DNA from 4 places in the Kitasatospora sp. NPDC004240 genome. Region 4 is predicted to be linked to each of the others. Evidence: riboswitches for the same ligand, from Rfam matches in the RefSeq annotation. Region 4 holds a riboswitch; each other region holds the start of a gene.

Region 1 (4,521 bases), on a different contig from region 4:
ACCCGCACCTGCGTGGAGGCGATGGCCGCGACCCAGGGCCACACCCAGTCGCTGCACACCAACGCCCTCGACGAGGCGCTCGCCCTGCCCACCGACTTCTCCGCGCGGATCGCCCGCAACACCCAGCTGCTGCTGCAGCAGGAGTCCGGCACCTGCCGGGTCATCGACCCCTGGGGCGGCAGCGCGTACGTCGAGAAGCTCACCCACGACCTCGCCGCGCGCGCCTGGCAGCACATCCAGGAGGTCGAGGCGGCCGGCGGCATGGCCAAGGCCATCGACGCGGGCATCCCCAAGCTGCGCGTCGAGGAGGCCGCAGCCCGCACCCAGGCCCGGATCGACTCCGGACGCCAGCCGGTGATCGGCGTCAACAAGTACCAGGTCGCCACCGACGAGCAGATCGAGGTGCTCAAGGTCGACAACTCCTCGGTGCGCGCCCAGCAGATCGAGAAGCTGCGCCGCCTGCGGGCCGAACGCGACGAGGCCGCCTGCCAGGACGCCCTGCGCGCGCTGACCGCCTCCGCCGAGCGCGGCCCGCGCAACGACGGCACCCTGGACGGCAACCTGCTCGCCCTCGCCGTCGACGCGGCGCGCGCCAAGGCCACCGTCGGCGAGATCTCGGACGCCCTGGAGAAGGTGTACGGGCGCCACTCCGGCCAGATCCGTACCATCACGGGTGTGTACCGAGACGAAGCAGGCCCCACCACCGCCGTCCAGCGCACCCGCGAGCTCGTCGAGCGGTTCGACGAGGCCGAGGGCCGCCGCCCGCGCATCCTGGTCGCCAAGATGGGCCAGGACGGCCACGACCGCGGCCAGAAGGTGATCGCCAGCGCCTTCGCCGACCTCGGCTTCGTGGTCGACGTCGGCCCGCTCTTCCAGACCCCGGCCGAGGTCGCCCGCCAGGCCGTGGAGGCCGACGTCCACATCGTCGGCGTCTCCTCCCTCGCCGCCGGCCACCTGACGCTGGTGCCCGCGCTGCGCGCCGAACTCGCCGCCGCCGGACGCGAGGACATCACCATCGTGGTCGGCGGGGTCATCCCCCCGCAGGACGTCGACGCCCTCCACGAGGCCGGTGCCACCGCGGTGTTCCCGCCCGGCACGGTCATCCCGGAGGCCGCCCACGACCTGCTGAGGACGCTGGCCGCGTCCCTCGGCCACGAGCTGTGAGCCGCTGACCCGTGGCCCGCACGATCGATCTGGACCAGTACGTCCAGGGTGTCCTCGACGGCTCGCGCGCCTACATCGCGCGGGCCATCACCCTGGTCGAGTCGGGCCGCGCCGACCACCGGGAGCTTGCCCAGCGGCTGCTGCTGGAGCTGCTCCCGCACTCCGGCAAGGCCGTCCGGGTGGGCATCACCGGCGTCCCCGGCGTCGGCAAGTCCACCTTCATCGAGGGCCTGGGCACCATGCTCACCGGGCGGGGCCACCGGGTCGCGGTGCTCGCCGTCGACCCGTCCTCCAGCCGGACCGGCGGCAGCATCCTGGGCGACAAGACCCGGATGGAGAAGCTCGCCGTCGACCCGGCCGCGTTCGTCCGCCCCTCGCCCACCTCCGGCACCCTCGGCGGCGTCGCCCGGGCCACCCGGGAGAGCATGGTGGTGATGGAGGCCGCCGGGTACGACGTCGTCCTGGTGGAGACCGTCGGCGTCGGCCAGTCCGAGACCACCGTCGCCGACATGGTCGACTCCTTCCTGCTGCTCACCCTCGCCCGCACCGGCGACCAGCTCCAGGGCATCAAGAAGGGCGTGCTGGAACTCGCCGACATCGTCGCCGTCAACAAGGCGGACGGCCCGCACGAGCTCGACGCCCGTGCCGCCGCCCGCGAACTGACCGGCGCGCTGCGGCTGTTGCAGGCCCCCGACGCCGCCTGGACCCCGCCGGTGCTCACCTGCAGCGGCCGCGACGGCACCGACCTCGACACGGTGTGGGAGCGGCTGGGGCAGCACCGGCGGATCCTGGAGGCCACCGGCGCGCTCGACGCCAAGCGCCGCGACCAGCAGGTCGACTGGACCTGGGCGATGGTCCACGACCAGCTGCTCGCCCGGCTGCGCGCCCACCCGGCCGTCCGCCGGCTCGCGCCCGGCATCGAACAGCAGGTCCGCGACGGCACGCTGACCGCCACCCTGGCGGCCGAACGGATCCTGGCGGGCTTCCACACCCCGGCCGACGCCGACCAGGCCTGACACCCCCTCACCCGGTGCCGGGTGCCCCTCCCACGGGGCACCCGGCACCGGGCTTTCCGTACCCGTCCCGATCCGTGGACACCTCGTGGGATTCCCGTGCCGGGCCGCCGGATTGCCCCTATGCTGGCCGGGCAGCTGGTTCGCTCCTGTCCGCCAGACAGGCGCGTCGCAAGAGGGAACCCGGTGACGCCTTTCAACTGGCCAGTCCGGGACTGCCCCGCAGCGGTGAGCGGGAACGACCGCCGTCATACGCACTGGGCCCGCACGGGCCTGGGAAGCGACGGCCACTAGGAGTCCGCCCTTTCACGGGTGGACGGGCCCGCGAGTCCGAAGACCTGCCCGTTGCCCGTGCGCGACCGATCGCGCGCGGACCTCCCGGTGACCTCGTGGGCGGGTCGGCGTACACAGAAGGCGGAGTCCGGCACCTTACGTGCCCGGGCGGCCCGCCCGGTCCGTCATCCTTTGCGCCCTCGTCCCGTCCCCGGGAACATGAGGAACCAGACTCGCGAAGGAGAGTCCCTTGACCGCGAAGTCCACGCCCGCGCAGTCCACTTCGGCGCGGCCCGTACCCGCGCAGTCCACTTCGGTGCGGCCCGTACCCGTGCAGACCCGGGCCACCGTCCACGGCTACCCCCGCCAGGGCCGGGGCCGGGAGCTCAAGAAGGCCGTCGAGGGTTACTGGAAGGGCACCGTCACCGCCGCCGCCCTCCGCACCACCTCCGCCACCCTGCGCCGGGACAACTGGCGGCAGCTGGCCGACGCCGGCGTCCAGGAGGTCACCACCGGCGACTTCTCGCTGTACGACCACGTGCTGGACACCACCGTCGCCCTCGGCGCCATCCCCGCCCGCCACCGCGCCGCCGTCGCCGCCGACCCGCTCGACGGCTACTTCGCCATGGCGCGCGGCACCCAGGAGGCCGCGCCGCTGGAGATGACCAAGTGGTTCGACACCAACTACCACTACCTGGTGCCCGAACTCGGCCCCGACACCGTCTTCACCGCCAACCCGGCCAAGGCCGTCGGCGAACTGCGCGAGGCCCTCCTGCTCGGCCACACCGCCCGGCCCGTCCTGCTCGGCCCCGTCACCTACCTGCTGCTCGCCAAGCCCGCCCCCGGCGTCGCCGCCGACTTCCAGCCCCTCACCCTGCTCGACCGGCTGCTGCCCGTCTACGCCGAACTCCTCGCCGAACTGCGCGCCGCCGGCGCCGAATGGGCGCAACTCGACGAGCCCGCCCTCGTCCAGGACCGCACCCCCGCCGAACTGGGCGCCGCCGCCCGCGCCTACCGCGAGCTCGGCGCCGTCGAGGACCGGCCCAAGCTGCTCGTCGCCAGCTACTTCGATCGCCTCGGCGAAGCCCTGCCCGTCCTCGCCAAGGCCCCCGTCGAAGGCCTCGCCCTGGACTTCACCGGCCCCGCCGCCGCCAACCTGGCCGACCTCGCCGCCGCCGGGGGCCTGCCCGGCAGGCGCCTGATCGCCGGCGTCGTCGACGGCCGCAACGTCTGGATCAACGACCTGGAGAAGTCGCTCGCCACCCTGGCCACCCTGCTCGGCCTCGCCGGCACCGTGGACGTCGCCCCGTCCTGCTCACTGCTGCACGTCCCCCTCGACGCCACCGCCGAACGCGAACTCGACCCGCAGATCGCCCGCTGGCTCGCCTTCGCCCGCCAGAAGAGCACCGAGACCGCCCTGCTCGCCCGCGCCCTGCGCGAGGGCACCACCGCCATCACCGCCGAACTCGCCGCCAACCGCGCCGACCTCGCCTCCCGCGCCACCTCCCCGGTCACCCGCGACCCGGCCGTCCGCGCCCGCGCCGCCGCCGTCCCCGCGGCCGACACCCGCCGCCCCCAGCCGTACGAGGTCCGCACCGAGGCCCAGCGCGCCCGCCTCGGCCTCCCGCTGCTGCCGACCACCACCATCGGCTCCTTCCCGCAGACCGCCGAACTGCGCACCGCCCGCGCCGACCTGACCGCCGGACGGATCGACCGGGCCGCCTACCGCGAGCGCATCGAGGCCGAGATCCGCGAGGTCATCGCCTTCCAGGAGAAGGCCGGCCTGGACGTCCTCGTCCACGGCGAACCCGAACGCAACGACATGGTCCAGTACTTCGCCGAGCGGCTCACCGGCTACCTCGCCACCCGGCACGGCTGGGTCCAGTCGTACGGCACCCGCTACGTCCGGCCACCGGTGCTCGCCGGTGACATCTCCCGGCCGCAGCCCCTCACCACCGACTGGTACCGCTACGCCCAGGACCTCACCGACCGCCCGGTCAAGGGCATGCTCACCGGCCCGGTCACCATGCTCGCCTGGTCCTTCGTCCGCGACGACCAGCCGCTCGCCGAC
Region 2 (4,521 bases), on a different contig from region 4:
CCGGGCGTCCCGTCCGGCGCCGGTGGGTCCTCGTACGGCATGCCCCCGATGCCCCGGCCTCCCCTCACGGCGGCCGGGGCATCGGGGGGACGTACGGCTGTCGGCGTACGGCGGTCAGGGAGCCGTGATGCCCGGCTGGGTGCCCGCACCGAAGGACCAGCCCTCGACGTCACCGGGCGCCGGGTTGTAGCTGCCCGCACCCAGCGTGCTGTACGACCAGGGGCCGCCGTGCTGGGCGTGCCAGTACGACCAGTAGGCGGTCCCGGTCGGGTTGGTGCAGGTCGTCGGCAGCGCCTTGATCTTGCACACGAAGCCCGGGAAACGCGGGTGGAAGGCGTACGGGAAGCCGGCGCCGCCGAGCGCGGCGAGTCCGCTGGCCGGGTCGCCGGGGGCGCAGCCGGTCTCGATGCCGCCGCCGAGGGCGGTGAAGTCGACCACGACGGTGACGCCGGTGGTGCCGTCGCAGGCGACGGCGCTCGCCTCCGGCGCCCGGACGGTACCGGCGCCGAGCAGCGCGGCCGTGAGGGCGGCGACGGCGGCGAGCGCGCCGAGGGTGCGCCGGGCGGGGGGCCTGGTCATCGGTGTGCTCCTCACGGGGTCAGGCGGCCGGGCAGGCCAGGACGGGGGCGGTGGGGCGGGCGCCGTGCGCGGTCAGCTCGGCCAGACCCTTGCCGGAGAGCCCCAGCACGGCCTGGGCGGTGGCGCGCGGGGCGGTGGCGGCGTTGAACCCGTTCGCGTCGTAGGCCACGGCGCCGCGCACGGCCGGGTCGGCCGAGCAGCCCTGCTGGAACTTCACCAGCCGGCTCCAGCCCTTCAGGCCCGCCCCGTACCGGCCGCCGGACAGCAGTGCCTCGGTCGCGAGGCCGGTGCTGTTGGCGTTGGAGGCCGCGGCGCCGGCCGCCGCGAAGCCGCCGTCGGCCCCCTGGTGGGCGGTGAGCCAGCCGAGTCCGGCCTGGGCCTTGGCCGTGCGGCCGGTCGCGGCCAGCGCCTGGACCGCCAGCGCGGTGGCGTCCGGGTCACTGGTGCAGGCGGCCTGGCCGAACGCCACCGGGTAGCCGCCGTCGGCGCACTGGCTGTTCGCCAGGAAGTCGACGGCCGCCGCCGGTGCGCCGCCGGGCGTGCGCTTCAGGGCGATCAGCGCGAGTGACTGCCCGAACGCGTTGCTGTAGTCGCCCCACTGCGAGCGGTCGGAGAACCGGCCGTCGGCGGCCAGCAGCGAGCGCAGCCGGGCCGGGAGGTCCACACCGCCGAAGGCCGCCGGGTTCTCGCCGCGGACCTCGACCGCCAGCAGCAGCTTGGCGGTGGCGCCCGCGTACGCCTCGGTGGTTCCGTCGCCGAGGTAGCCGGAGAGGATCTCGGGCCTGGCGAGCCAGGCGGTGGCGCGGGCCGCCGCCTGGTCGGCGGTGCCGGAGGCGGCGAAGGCGAGCACGGCGTCGATGGTGAGGCCCTGGTCGGGGTAGGCGGTGCCGTCGAAGACGGACTCGAAGTGGTCGCCGCCGACCAACTGTCCGGCGAGCCAGCCCGCCGCGGCGGCGTCGGGCCGGTAGGTCGTGCCCGTCCCCGCGCCCTGCTCCTGGGCGGCGGCGACGGTCGAGGCGGGCAGGACGGCGCCGAGGACGAGCGCGGGTATCGCGAGGAGGCCGAGGGTCCGGTGGCGGACGGGCATGGGCTGCCTTTCCGGGCCTGGGCGCGCGGGGTCCACCTGGCAACGGGCAGCCGTCGGGAACTCCGGCCCGCAGACCACGACGGGAGGAGGGGTTGGCACACCTCCGCCGACGGGTACTCGGGCTCGCCGCCGACGCGGGGTCGGAGGCCTACCGTTGCGGGTCAGCGCCGGATTCGAACCGGACTTCCCCCGCGGGCGGAGTCACAACATGACGATCCATCATGGCGAGACGGGAAAGACCCGGTCAAGGGATCGTGCGTCACATCACGACGCCCGGATCCACCGTACTTCGCTGACGGGCTCGTTCGAGGCACCGCGGAGTCCACCTCACCTCGGACGACTCCGGAACGGCCTTCGGTATGCCACCTGTCGGCCGGGTACGGGGTGCGAGCGAGAGGCGACGGCCTCCCCCCATGGCCTGCCTACCGGTGTGCCTCACGGAACTTCTCCTTCGCGAGGTCGCCGGCCCTGGGCGGGCGAAGGAGCGGAAGGGCGTCATCGCCCCAGGTCAGTGACCCCCCTCCGGGCTCAGGGAGTTCCGTCCGCAGTGGACACCCGCGGACCGGCCCGAGCCGGAGAGCGTGCCCACACTGTCCGGCGTCAGCCGCGCCCGGCGGTGGAGGCGCGGATCCGCAGCGCCCAGTCGTGCCGACGCACCGCTCCGGGCTGCGCCGTGCCCGACAGCAGGTCGCTCAGCAGGGCCGCGCACGCGCGCCCGTACTCCGCGGCGCGCAGGTCGACCCCCGTCACCTGCGGGTACGAGCCGCGGGCCGCGGCGCCGTCGACGCACCGCCACCTGGCAGCGCGCTGGTCGGCGCCCTCCCTGGTCCCGCACCTCCCCGACCGGGGCTTCGCCGACCTCTCCGACCTCACGGACCGCACCTCGTCCTCAACAACCCCGGGAACATCCGGCTGCTGACCCCCTGAGGAGCCACCACCATGGCGCTGGAACGCCTCGTCCACGACGTCAAGGCCCTGCGGACGGCCTGGGAGAACGAACCCCTCCACACCCGGGGCCTCGACGACTTCGACGACGTCTTCTCCCCCGACCTGGCCGAGCGGCTCATCGTCGACCACGGGCTGCGCATCCCCTACCTGCGGCTGCTGCGCGACGGCGCGTACGTACCGGCCGGCCGCTTCACCCACCGCACCGGCACCGGGGCCGGCCAGGCCGACGGCGTCGCCGACCCCCACACCGTCGCCGAGCACATCGCGGCGCGCTACGCCGAACTGCCCGGACCCGCGCCCCGCGGCCGGCTCGCCGGCGCGCCCCCGCCGCATCCGGGGCACCCTCCGGCGCCGGAAGCCGATCGGCGAGATCGGGCAGTAGAGCGACCAGGGCGCCCACCGAGCGCGGCAGCGCCTGCGCCCGCTGCACCAACCGCGGCCGGCCGCGCGCAGGGCATCGGCCACCGGCCCGAACGGCAGCGGCTCGCGCAGCGGATGACACCTTCGATCCCGGCCTCCCCCTCGACGATCACCACTGCCGGACGGGTGCCGAGCAGGCCCGCCACGTGCGCCAGCTCCGCATCCCTCCCCCACGAACGCGAACCCCGCGCCGCTGCCGGCCCCCGGCGCCCGACCGCCATCCGAGGAACCTCCTGTGCGGAAAGGCAGCACCACCCGCGGCACCGCACTCTCTTCTCACCGTAGGCCCGCCAGGAGGAGCGCGTCAGATGGTCCGCATAAGAAGTGATCTCGTGTGGTGACTCTGGGGAGGCATAGGACGGCTGCGGCGATGCCAGCGAAAGCGGCGAAGTGGTCGGTCCCGCGCTCGTAGCGGCGGTGGAGTCGACGGAAGCCGCCGAGCCAGGCGGAAACACGGCGGCAACCGGGCCCACGCGCACCCCGAGGCAGGCCACCCCACGAGCGGCGCGCCGTTCGACGCGGCGGACGCGTCATTGCCTCAGCACGCGCTCAGCGACGCCCGTGCGAACAGGGCCGAGGTGCCGAAGAGAAGGGCGCCTCCGAGTCTCATCGGTGTTCCTCGTGCCGGTCCCGAGCGGGAGTGATGTGTCGCGTGGGCGTCGCCTCTCTGATTCAATCACGGAGACACAGGATGAATGTAACGCGGACGTCCGGGTGACTGTCCAGGCCCCTGAGGCTCATTTCTTGAAAAATCCAGTTCAGGACGAAAGTTGGGAACGTCGACCGCTCAGCCTTACAAGCAGACATCCCATCAATCGAGGGTCTATGTGAGGTCTGCCCTCCGGACCCCGCCGACCTTCCCGCCCACCCGCCGGGGTCCGGGTGGGATCGGGACCGGACGTCCGGATCGCCGAGCCGCCGCGTGATCCACCGGTCCCGCAAGGTCGTGGAGCGGGCGCCGTCCGGTGTCTTGACAGCCGGATGCGCCCGCCCCAAGACTCTCAGCAGCGCTGAGCGGTTGCGCGACCATGCACGGGGTGACGCCTCGGCAACGTCCGCCGATCGCCGTCGGCGGCCGCATCGGGAGGGGCTGGGCACAGCCGCACTCCATGCGCCCTGCGAGCGACCGCCGGCCCGCACGTCGAGTGCGAGCCGACCTCTCCACCCCTCCCCTCCCCCTGACCCTCCATTCCAGAGGTACGCGACGATGCCACCACCTCCCTCCGGAGCGCTCGCGGTGTTCACCGCACCGCGCGCCCGCCGGCGGCCCCCGCCCCGAGGGCCGAGTACCACTCACGCAGCCCGAACTCCCGCACTCCCGGCCGGATCCCGGGCCGACGGAGCGGCATGGACAGCCTCGACCAGCGGTGAAGGATGATGCCCGCCGGGACGAGCGGCCGCCATCACGCGCCGATCGTCTCCGGCGGGCCGGCTTCTGAGCCGAGCACGACAGCCTACGGCGCCCTCGTGGCGGCGGGCGCTCGTCG
Region 3 (4,521 bases), on a different contig from region 4:
CTGGTGGTGCTCGGCGGCAACGACGTCACCCACCAGGCCGACGCGCTGTTCGCCGAGTCGCCGGACGTGGACGTCCTGGTGCACGGCGAGGGCGAGCTGCGCTTCGCCGAGCTGCTGCGTGAACTGGCCCGGCCCCGGCCGCTGCTGGACCGGATCGCCGGGATCAGCCACCGCGGCCCGGACGGCCGGGTCCGTACCACCCCGCCCGCCCCGCGCATCGCCGACCTGGCCCAGGTTCCCTCACCCCTGCTGAGCCCCGTCTACCCGGACGCCGACCTGGCGTCCTCCTGGCTGATCGTCTACGAGACCAACCGCGGCTGCCCGTACAGCTGCGCCTTCTGCTACTGGGGCGGCGCGACCAACGCCAAGGTCCGGCAGTTCCCGCTGGAGCGGATCGAGGCCGAACTCGACCGGATCGTCCGGCTGGCCCCCGACGGGGCGTCCCTGTTCATCGCCGACGCCAACTTCGGCCTGCTGCCGCGGGACCGGGAGATCGCCCGGATCCTGGTCGACCTCTGCCGCCGGTACGACAAGCGCATCCTGGTCATGACCAACTGGGCGAAGAACACCACGGACCGGGTGGTGGAGATCGCCCGCATCCTGCACGAGGCCGGGCTGACCGGCGCGATCACGCTGTCCACCCAGTCCTTCGACCCCGAGGTGCTGGAGATCGCCAACCGGTCCAACATCCGCCCCGCGCACTACCACCGGATGCAGCAGGCGTTCCGGGAGCTCGGCATCCCGACCTACACCGACCTCATCTGGGGCCTGCCCGGGGAGACCCCGCGGACCTTCCTCGACGGGATCGAGGAGGTGCTGCGGGCCGGCGGCTCGCCGGTGGTCTACCCGCTGCTGCTGCTCAACAACACGGACTTCAGCCACGCCCGGTTCCGCACCGAACAGGGCCTGGTCACCCGGCGGATGCCCGCCGACATCAGCAACCCGGAGCTGGTCGCCGACGTCGTGGTCGGCCACGCCTCGATGACGGAGGACGAGTGGCGGTGGGGGCTGGAACTGCGCCTGACGCTCAGCCTCTTCCAGAAGGTCCTGCTGCGCTGCACCCTGCGCCGCCTGCACCAGGCCACCGGCGCCAGGCTGGTCGATCTGCTCGACGGCCTGCGCGCCCTGCTCTTCGACGACCCGCACGACCTCCGGGGCCCGCACGGCATCCAGGACCCGCACGACCCCGACGCCCTCGGCCCCCTGCACGCCGAGGTCCGCGTGCTGGCCGCGGACTACCGGGCCGGCTGGCGCGACCCGGACGCCGTCGACCGGACGCTGCTCCGGGAGGCCGACCGCGACCAGGGGGTGCCGGAGGAACTGCACTACCAGGCCATCCTGCGCCGCCTGACGGTCGCGGACCCGGACGCGCTGCGCCGCTACCTCGCGGGCCTGGTCCGGGCCCTGCTCCGGCTCCCCGCCGGCCCGTCGGTCCCGGGCGGCGCACCCGTCGACGAGGCGGAGCTCGACGCGCTGCTCACCGCCGACCTGGCCGCCACCGCCGTACTGCGCACCACCCTCACCGGACGCCCCCGGCAGGCCGTGTTCACCCTTCCCGCCGACGTCCACCGGCTGCTGGCCGAGTCCGGCGACCTCCCGGCCGCCCCCGCCCCGAACCCCGGCGAGGAGGAGCCCGAGGCCTACCGGCTCGTCCTGCGGGTCCCCGAACGCTGGGCCCACCACCCGTTCAGCGCCTACGTGCTCTCCGTCTGGCACGGCAGCGGCCACCCGCTGCGCGACGCCGACCCGGTCACCACACCGCTCCGGCCGGCCCTCACCCCTCCCCCGGGCGACCGCGCCCGCGTCAGCCGGGCGGGCGCCGCCAGCGGACCGGGAGCCGTTTGAGACCGTTCTGGAAGTTGGACACCAGCCGGACCGGCTCCGCCCCGGGGACGAGCTCCGGGCCGGGCAGTACCGTCCCGGTCGGTCACCGCCGCAGCCGCCGACCGCACCGCGGCACCGTCGATCGCCCGTCCCACCCCCGCCCCCCGGTGTCGTACGCATGCCGCCACGTTGCGTTATTGCAACCTATGCGCAACTGCGCAAGCTTGTTGAGAAGCGGACCCTGCCCCTACGGTGGTCCGCGCCGTGGTGCTCGGGAAGACCGGTGACGCCCCCTCAGGGGCCGATTCCGGAGCGGCCCTCGCCACTGTGAACGGGAAGTGCCCCTGCCGGGTCCGCGCCAGCGGGCAGTCACGGGTGCCGTACGGCACCGGGAAGGCGAGGCAGGGGCACGCTCGGCGCTGCCCGGACACGGTCGGCGCCGTCCACCCAGAGCCAGGAGACCGGCCACGGCGTGCACGACTCCCCCGACCTCAGCCGGGGGTGCCCCCATCGAGGAGCTGGAGAGGCCAACCCGTCATGACCCTCACCGACGAAAAGCCGTCATCGACCGTGCCACCACGCTGGCAGCGCCAGGACACCATCCGCACCGCCGGGCTGCTCGGCGTCATCGTCGCCATGCACGTCGTCGCCTTCGGCACGCTGTTCCTGCTGGTCGCCCCGAACGACTACACCGTCGGCACCCAGGTGTTCGGCGTCGGCCTCGGCGTCACCGCCTACACCCTGGGCATGCGGCACGCCTTCGACGCCGACCACATCGCCGCCATCGACAACACCACCCGCAAACTGATGGCCGACGGCCAGCGACCCATCTCGGTCGGCTTCTGGTTCGCCCTCGGCCACTCCAGCATCGTGATGGCGATGGCCGCCCTCGTCGCGGCCGGCGCCCAGTTCGCGGGCACCCTGGTCGACGAGGAGTCCAGCGTCCACGGCGTACTCGGCGTGATCGGCACCAGCGTCTCCGGCACCTTCCTCTACCTGATCGCCGCCCTCAACCTCTTCGCCCTGGCCGGCATCTACAAGGTGTACAAGGCCATGCGGGCCGGGCAGTTCGACGAGAAGCAGCTGGAGAAGCACCTCGACGAGCGCGGCTTCATGAACCGCATCCTCGGCCGGCTCACCAAGGCCATCACCCGGCCCGGCCAGATGTACCCGCTCGGGGTGCTGTTCGGCCTCGGCTTCGACACCGCCACCGAGGTCGCCCTCATGGTGATGGCCGGCTCCGGCGCCGCCTCCGGCCTGCCCTGGTACGCGATCCTCTGCCTGCCGCTGCTCTTCGCCTGCGGCATGAGCCTGTTCGACACCCTCGACGGCACCTTCATGAACTTCGCCTACCACTGGGCGTTCTCCAACCCGGTCCGCAAGGTCTACTACAACCTCACCATCACCGGCCTGTCCATCGCCGTCGCCTTCCTCATCGGCACCATCGAGCTGGTCGGCGTGCTCCACGAGAAGCTCGACCTCACCGACCCGGTCAGCACCTGGATCGCCGACATCAGCCTCGACAACGTCGGCTACGTCATCGTCGGCCTGTTCGTCGTCGTCTGGGCCTGCGCCCTCGCCTACTGGCGCCTCAGCAACGTCGAACAGCGCTGGAACGCCCGCGTCGAACCGACGAACTGAGCAGCACTCCGAACGTCATGCCCTCCGGGCCGCCACCACGCGGCGGCTCGGAGGGCATGACGTCTTCGGGGCCGCGAGAGAGAACCGGGCCGGCCGGCAGCCCCCACAGCGGGCTGCCCACCACCGCAACGCGAGCTTTATTGCACAATAGTTGCAGTTACTAGCCACAAGCAATAAGGAGCCCTGCCATGGTGGGATCGCCGGTGGTGCTGGGGATCGAGTCGTCCTGCGACGAGACCGGCGCCGGTCTGGTCCACAACGGGAGGCTGCTCGGCCAGGCCGTGGCGTCCTCCATGGACGAACACGCCCGCTACGGCGGCGTGGTGCCCGAGATCGCCGCCCGCGCGCACGTCCACGCGATGGCCCCCGTCGTCCGTGAGGCCCTCGACCGGGCCGGGCTGACCCTCGCCGACGTCGGCGCCGTCGCCGTCACCGCCGGACCCGGGCTGTCCGGCGCCCTCCAGGTCGGGGTCGCCGCCGCCAAGAGCTATGCCTTCTCGCTCGGCGTCCCCCTCTACGGCGTCCACCACCTCGCCGGCCACGTCGCCGCCGCCACCCTCGACGGCGAACCCCTGCCCAACCCCTGCGTCGTGCTCATCGTCTCCGGCGGCCACACCTCGCTGCTGCTCGTCCGCGACCTCGCCCGCGACCCGATCCTCCACCTCGGCGACACCCTCGACGACGCCGCCGGCGAATGCTTCGACAAGGTCGCCCGCATCCTCCACCTGCCCTACCCCGGCGGCCCCGCCATCGACCGCGCCGCCCGCGACGGCGACCCGAACGCCGTCCGCCTCCCCCGCCCCCTCAGCGGACCCAACGACCCCCCGTACGCCTTCTCCTTCTCCGGCCTCAAGACCGCCGCCGCCCGCTGGGTCGAGGCCCAACGCGCCGCCGGCACCGAGCCGCACGTCCCCGACGCCGCCGCGGCCCTCCAGGAGGCCATCGCCGACACCCTCACCCGCAAGGCCGTCCGCGCCTGCGTCGACCACGGCATCGGCACCCTCGTCGTGGTCGGCGGCGTCGCCGCCAACTCCCGCATCCGCGCCCTCACCGAAC
Region 4 (4,521 bases):
TCGGCGGAGCGCTCGTAGGCGGTGAGCATGATGCGCTCGGAGATCAGGGTGGACAGGCGCGCGGCCTCGGCGGAGTCGAAGTCGATCCGCAGCTTGAAGAAGACGTCCTGCAGGCCCATCACGCCGAGGCCCACCGGGCGCCAGCGGTTGTTGGAGTTGCCGGCCTCGGGGGTCGGGTAGAAGTTGATGTCCACCACGCGGTCGAGGAAGGTCACGGCGGTGCGCACGGTGGCGTCCAGCCGCTCCCAGTCCATCGCGTTCAGCAGGTCGCCGGCGCCGGCGCCGTCGGCGACGTGCGCGCCCAGGTTGACCGAGCCGAGGTTGCAGACCGCGGTCTCGGAGTCGTCGGTGACCTCCAGGATCTCGGTGCAGAGGTTGGAGGAGTGCACCGTGCGGCCCGGCAGGGCGGTCTGGTTGGCGGCGCGGTTGGAGGCGTCCTTGAAGGTCATCCAGCCGTTGCCGGTCTGCGCCAGGGTGCGCATCATGCGGGCGTACAGGGTCTGCGCGGGGATGGTGCGCACGGCCTTGCCGGCCAGCTCGGCCTTGCGGTACGCCTCGTCGAAGTCGGCGCCCCACAGGTCGACCAGCTCGGGGACGTCGGCGGGGGAGAACAGCGACCAGTCCTCGTTGGCGTTGACCCGGCGCATGAACTCGTCCGGGATCCAGTGCGCCAGGTTGAGGTTGTGGGTGCGCCGCGCCTCCTCGCCGGTGTTGTCGCGCAGCTCCAGGAACTCCTCGATGTCCGCGTGCCAGGTCTCCAGGTAGACGCAGGCCGCGCCCTTGCGGCGGCCGCCCTGGTTGACGGCGGCGACCGAGGAGTCGAGGGTGCGCAGGAACGGCACGATGCCGTTGGACTTGCCGTTGGTGCCGCGGATCAGCGAGCCGCGCGAGCGGATGCGCGAGTAGGACAGGCCGATGCCGCCGGCGTGCTTGGAGAGCCGGGCGATCTGGGCGTAGCGCGAGTAGATCGAGTCCAGGTTGTCCAGCGGCGAGTCCAGCAGGTAGCAGCTGGACATCTGCGGGTGGCGGGTGCCGGAGTTGAACAGCGTCGGGGAGCTGGTCAGGTACTCCAGACGGCTCATCAGCCGGTACAGCTCGGCGACCTCGGCGACCGACTGCTCGTTGTCGCCGACCGCCAGGCCACAGGCGACGCGGAGCAGGAAGTGCTGGGGGGTCTCGACGACCTTGCGGGTGATCGGGTGGCGCAGCAGGTACCGGGACTGCACGGTGCGCAGGCCGAAGTACTCGAAGCGGTCGTCGCCCTGAGCGTCGATCAGCGCGTTCAGCGCGTCGGCGTGCTTGGCGACGAAGGCGGCGGTGGTGTCGCCGATCAGGCCCTCGGCGTGGCCGACGGTGATCGAGTCGGCGAAGGTGACCGAGCCCTGGCTGACGGCCTCGTCCACGATCTCCAGGGCGAGCAGGCGGGCGGCCAGCTTCGAGTACTGGGGGTCCTCGGCGATCATCGACGCGGCGGCCTCCACGGCCAGCCCGCGCAGCTCGGCGAAGTCGGAGCCGGCGTGGCGGCCGCGCAGCGCGGCGGCGGCGACATGGCCGGGGTCCACCTGAAGGAGATCGACGCTGCGGTCGGTGAGCAGCCGCAGGAGCGCGCCGCCGGGGTCGGAGACCGTCGGGTCGGCGGGGGCGGAGCTGGAACCCTGGGTGGGCAGGGTGGCTGAGGCAGCGGTGGTCAAGGCGCTCTCTCCTGGCGGCGATCGGCGGCGGTGGATCGGGTCGGCCGGGACCGTTCGGGGCAGGGGAGCACGACGCGATCGCCCTGCGGCATCGCGTGACGGTGACATCCCCGGCCCGCCCGCGAGGCCCGGAAGGTACTGCCGTGCTGCAAGGCCTCTGCGGGGAGGCCGTGTGGCACGCGGTCGGCAGGTCATCGGACTCACGGGCCCCCGGGTGGGCCGCCCGCACACCGCTGCGGGGCAGTCCCGGACTCCCACCGGGTTCCCCTGCGTCGACAGCAGGAGTGAGCATACATGTAGTGGCGGCTGACTTTTGCGGCACCATATGTTGTGGCCGGTGTGTCGTACGTCCCGCTGGTCAGCCCGGCGTGTCGGCACCCCGGAAGGCCTCCGGGAGGCCTCCGGGAGGCTTCTGGGAGGCCTTCGGAAGGCCTCCGGGAGGCCCTGTGACGGCCCTGTGGAGACCCCGGAGCCCGTCCTGGGCGGACGCCCCGTCAACGCCCCGGGAGCGCCCCTCAGGCGTACTTCAGGTAAACCTTGTAGGTGCTCGAATCGCCGGTCGGCGAGGTGAACTGCGCGATCAGCCGGTAGTGCCCGCTGGAGGACAGCGCGGCGCTCAGCGCGCGGTCGGTGGCGGCCGGCGCGGTGCTGTCGAGGACGACCAGGGTGAACCAGCCGTCCCGGATCGCCGCCGCGCTGCCCGCGTCGCCGCGCAGGGTCACCCCGGAGGCGGCGTGGTACTCGGTGCCCTTGCGGGCCGACACCCACTGTTCGGGGCGGCTGACCTTGCCGAGGTAGTACTCTGGCAGGCCGTCGACCGCCGTCAGGTAGCGACCTTCCGGTTCGGCGTGCACCCGCAGCACGGCGAGCAGCCGGCCGTCGTCGGGGCCGTCCTGGTAGCGCGCCGAGGACTGCTCCAGGCCGAGGGCGAGCAGCACCACCCACACCAGGATGCCCAGCTGGGGGTTGCGGAAGTGCGCGCCGACCAGGCGGGTGATGCCCACCCCGGCCAGCGGCGCGGCGAGCAGCATGCCGAGGCCCAGGTGCCGGAACAGCACCCCGGGGGTGCCCAGCCACAGGTGGATCGCGGGGACCAGCAGCGCCGTCGCGACCAGGGTCGCGCCCAGCGCCGCGCGGTGCCCCCTGGTGGTGGGGACGAAGTCGCTCTCCGGTGACTCGTTCATCTGCTCGCGCCGCACGTAGGCGACCGCCCCGGCGACGGCGAGCACCGTGAACAGGCCGCCCCACTGGAGTGCGTTGAGGAGGATCTCGGTGCGCGGCCGGGCGCCGTGGCCGAGGGCCGGGGACCACGCGGCGATCTCGTCCAGCAGCCCGGCGCCGAGCAGCGCGCCGGCCGTGCCCGCGGCCAGCAGCAGGACGCGCACCGCCGCCTGGCCGAGGCCCCGGTGCGGCCGGGCGGTGACCAGGGCCAGGGCGAGCAGGGCGGGCACGGCGACGGCCGCGGCGTACGCGGTGGCGGCGGCGAGCGCGAGGGGCACGGCGGCCACCAGGACGAGCGCCACCGGCCGGCGGGCGGTGTGCACCACCACCCAGGCCGCGCAGGCCACCAGCATGACCGCCGGGGCGTCCGGGGCCGCGTAGAAGCCGACGACCACGGTGGACTGGAGGACGGCGTACGCCCCGGCGCTGCAGATCGCCACCCGCTCGTTGAACAGCCGGCGGGTGATCGAGTACAGCAGCACGGTGGTGACCAGGGCGAAGCCCAGGCTGAGCAGCCGGGTGCCCCAGATGCCGTTGGCGTTCGCAGTCCAGCCGGCCAGCGGCGGGTACAGCCAGGGCGAGCCGGGGATCCGGCCGAGCAGGTCGGTGGTCACCGCGGCGCCGTCGGTGAGGTGCGCCAGTTGCTGGCGGCCGGCCACCATGGCGGCCGCCTCGTCGGGGTGTGCGGCGGCCAGCAGACGCAGCGAGAGCGCCGCCTGGATGGCCAGCACACCGGCCAGCAGGGCGCGGGCGATCCAGCGGCGCCGGGGGCTGGGGGCCGGGTCCCAGCCGATCGCCGGGACCTCCGGGATGGTGTACGGCGCGAGCTCCACGACCCGGGAGTCGTCGACCGGCGGCCGCCCGTCGGCGCGGTGGCCGGTGCCCCGGTGTCCGTCGGCGTGCTGTCCGTCGGCGTGGTGGCCGGTGTCCCGGTGGTCGGCGTCCCGGTGGCCGCCCGCGGCCGGGGCGGCGCCGGTGGTGCCGGAGTCCCCGGCCGCCGGTGTGCGCGGGCCCGGGAAGGAGTCGGTCTCAGTGGTCATCTCGGGTTCCGGATGTCGAAGCCGTAGCGGGGGTCGGAGACGCGCTGCCTGAAGTCGGTGAGGGTCGCGGGGACGGCCTCGACCCGCCAGTCCGCCCGCTTGACGATGTTGAACCAGACGAAGCCCACGATGTCGTCGTGCGCGGCCAGTCCGTTGAAGAGCTCGGTGACGTCCGCGCGCTGCCGTTTGCCCTGCTCGGCGGCGGTCTCGCTGATGAAGAAGGGCTTCTTGCAGAAGGCGCGGATCTCGGCCATGGTCGGGCCGTACAGGGTCTCGAAGGTCTTCGGGCCGTGCTGGGTGAAGTAGCCCGTCATGCCGGCCCAGTCCACGTAGGCGTCGCCGGGGTAGTACGGCGCCAGCCGGGTGTTGGGGGCGGGGACGGTGATGTTGGGGCTCCACACCCAGATCACGTTGGTGGCGCCCGCCCGGTCGAAGATGTCGTGGACGCGGCGCCAGGCGCGGACGAAGTCCTCGGCACTGGCGGCCTGCCGGCCCCACGGGTACCAGTCGCCGTTCATCTCGTGCGCGATGCTGATCGCGATCGGCAGGTTGAGCTTGGCGGCGGCCTT

The links. Region 4 has a riboswitch for cobalamin ahead of ACWEQL_RS03215 (ribonucleoside-diphosphate reductase subunit alpha). Riboswitches for the same ligand answer to the same signal wherever they lie in the genome.
Region 1: it holds a riboswitch for cobalamin, as region 4 does, so the genes downstream of both, metE (5-methyltetrahydropteroyltriglutamate--homocysteine S-methyltransferase) here and ACWEQL_RS03215 (ribonucleoside-diphosphate reductase subunit alpha) in region 4, are expected to answer to the same signal.
Region 2: it holds a riboswitch for cobalamin, as region 4 does, so the genes downstream of both, ACWEQL_RS11565 (peptidase) here and ACWEQL_RS03215 (ribonucleoside-diphosphate reductase subunit alpha) in region 4, are expected to answer to the same signal.
Region 3: it holds a riboswitch for cobalamin, as region 4 does, so the genes downstream of both, ACWEQL_RS11625 (HoxN/HupN/NixA family nickel/cobalt transporter) here and ACWEQL_RS03215 (ribonucleoside-diphosphate reductase subunit alpha) in region 4, are expected to answer to the same signal.

The regions. Positions count from the first base shown of each region.
Region 1 covers NZ_JBSGFD010000030.1:49,456-53,976, reverse strand. Annotated here, with positions in the region: gene scpA (methylmalonyl-CoA mutase) at 1-1,164, shown strand, start outside; gene meaB (methylmalonyl Co-A mutase-associated GTPase MeaB) at 1,176-2,180, shown strand; cobalamin riboswitch at 2,300-2,537, shown strand; gene metE (5-methyltetrahydropteroyltriglutamate--homocysteine S-methyltransferase) at 2,767-4,521, shown strand, end outside.
Region 2 covers NZ_JBSGFD010000032.1:39,173-43,693, reverse strand. Annotated here, with positions in the region: gene ACWEQL_RS11570 (flagellar hook-length control protein FliK) at 115-579, opposite strand; gene ACWEQL_RS11565 (peptidase) at 599-1,666, opposite strand; cobalamin riboswitch at 1,758-1,901, opposite strand; gene ACWEQL_RS11560 (hypothetical protein) at 2,267-2,539, opposite strand; gene ACWEQL_RS11555 (hypothetical protein) at 2,606-3,319, shown strand.
Region 3 covers NZ_JBSGFD010000032.1:55,192-59,712, reverse strand. Annotated here, with positions in the region: gene ACWEQL_RS11630 (radical SAM protein) at 1-1,845, shown strand, start outside; cobalamin riboswitch at 2,073-2,308, shown strand; gene ACWEQL_RS11625 (HoxN/HupN/NixA family nickel/cobalt transporter) at 2,362-3,465, shown strand; gene tsaD (tRNA (adenosine(37)-N6)-threonylcarbamoyltransferase complex transferase subunit TsaD) at 3,657-4,521, shown strand, end outside.
Region 4 covers NZ_JBSGFD010000006.1:86,868-91,388, forward strand. Annotated here, with positions in the region: gene ACWEQL_RS03215 (ribonucleoside-diphosphate reductase subunit alpha) at 1-1,799, opposite strand, end outside; cobalamin riboswitch at 1,860-1,987, opposite strand; gene ACWEQL_RS03220 (ArnT family glycosyltransferase) at 2,207-3,952, opposite strand; gene ACWEQL_RS03225 (glycoside hydrolase family 26 protein) at 3,949-4,521, opposite strand, start outside.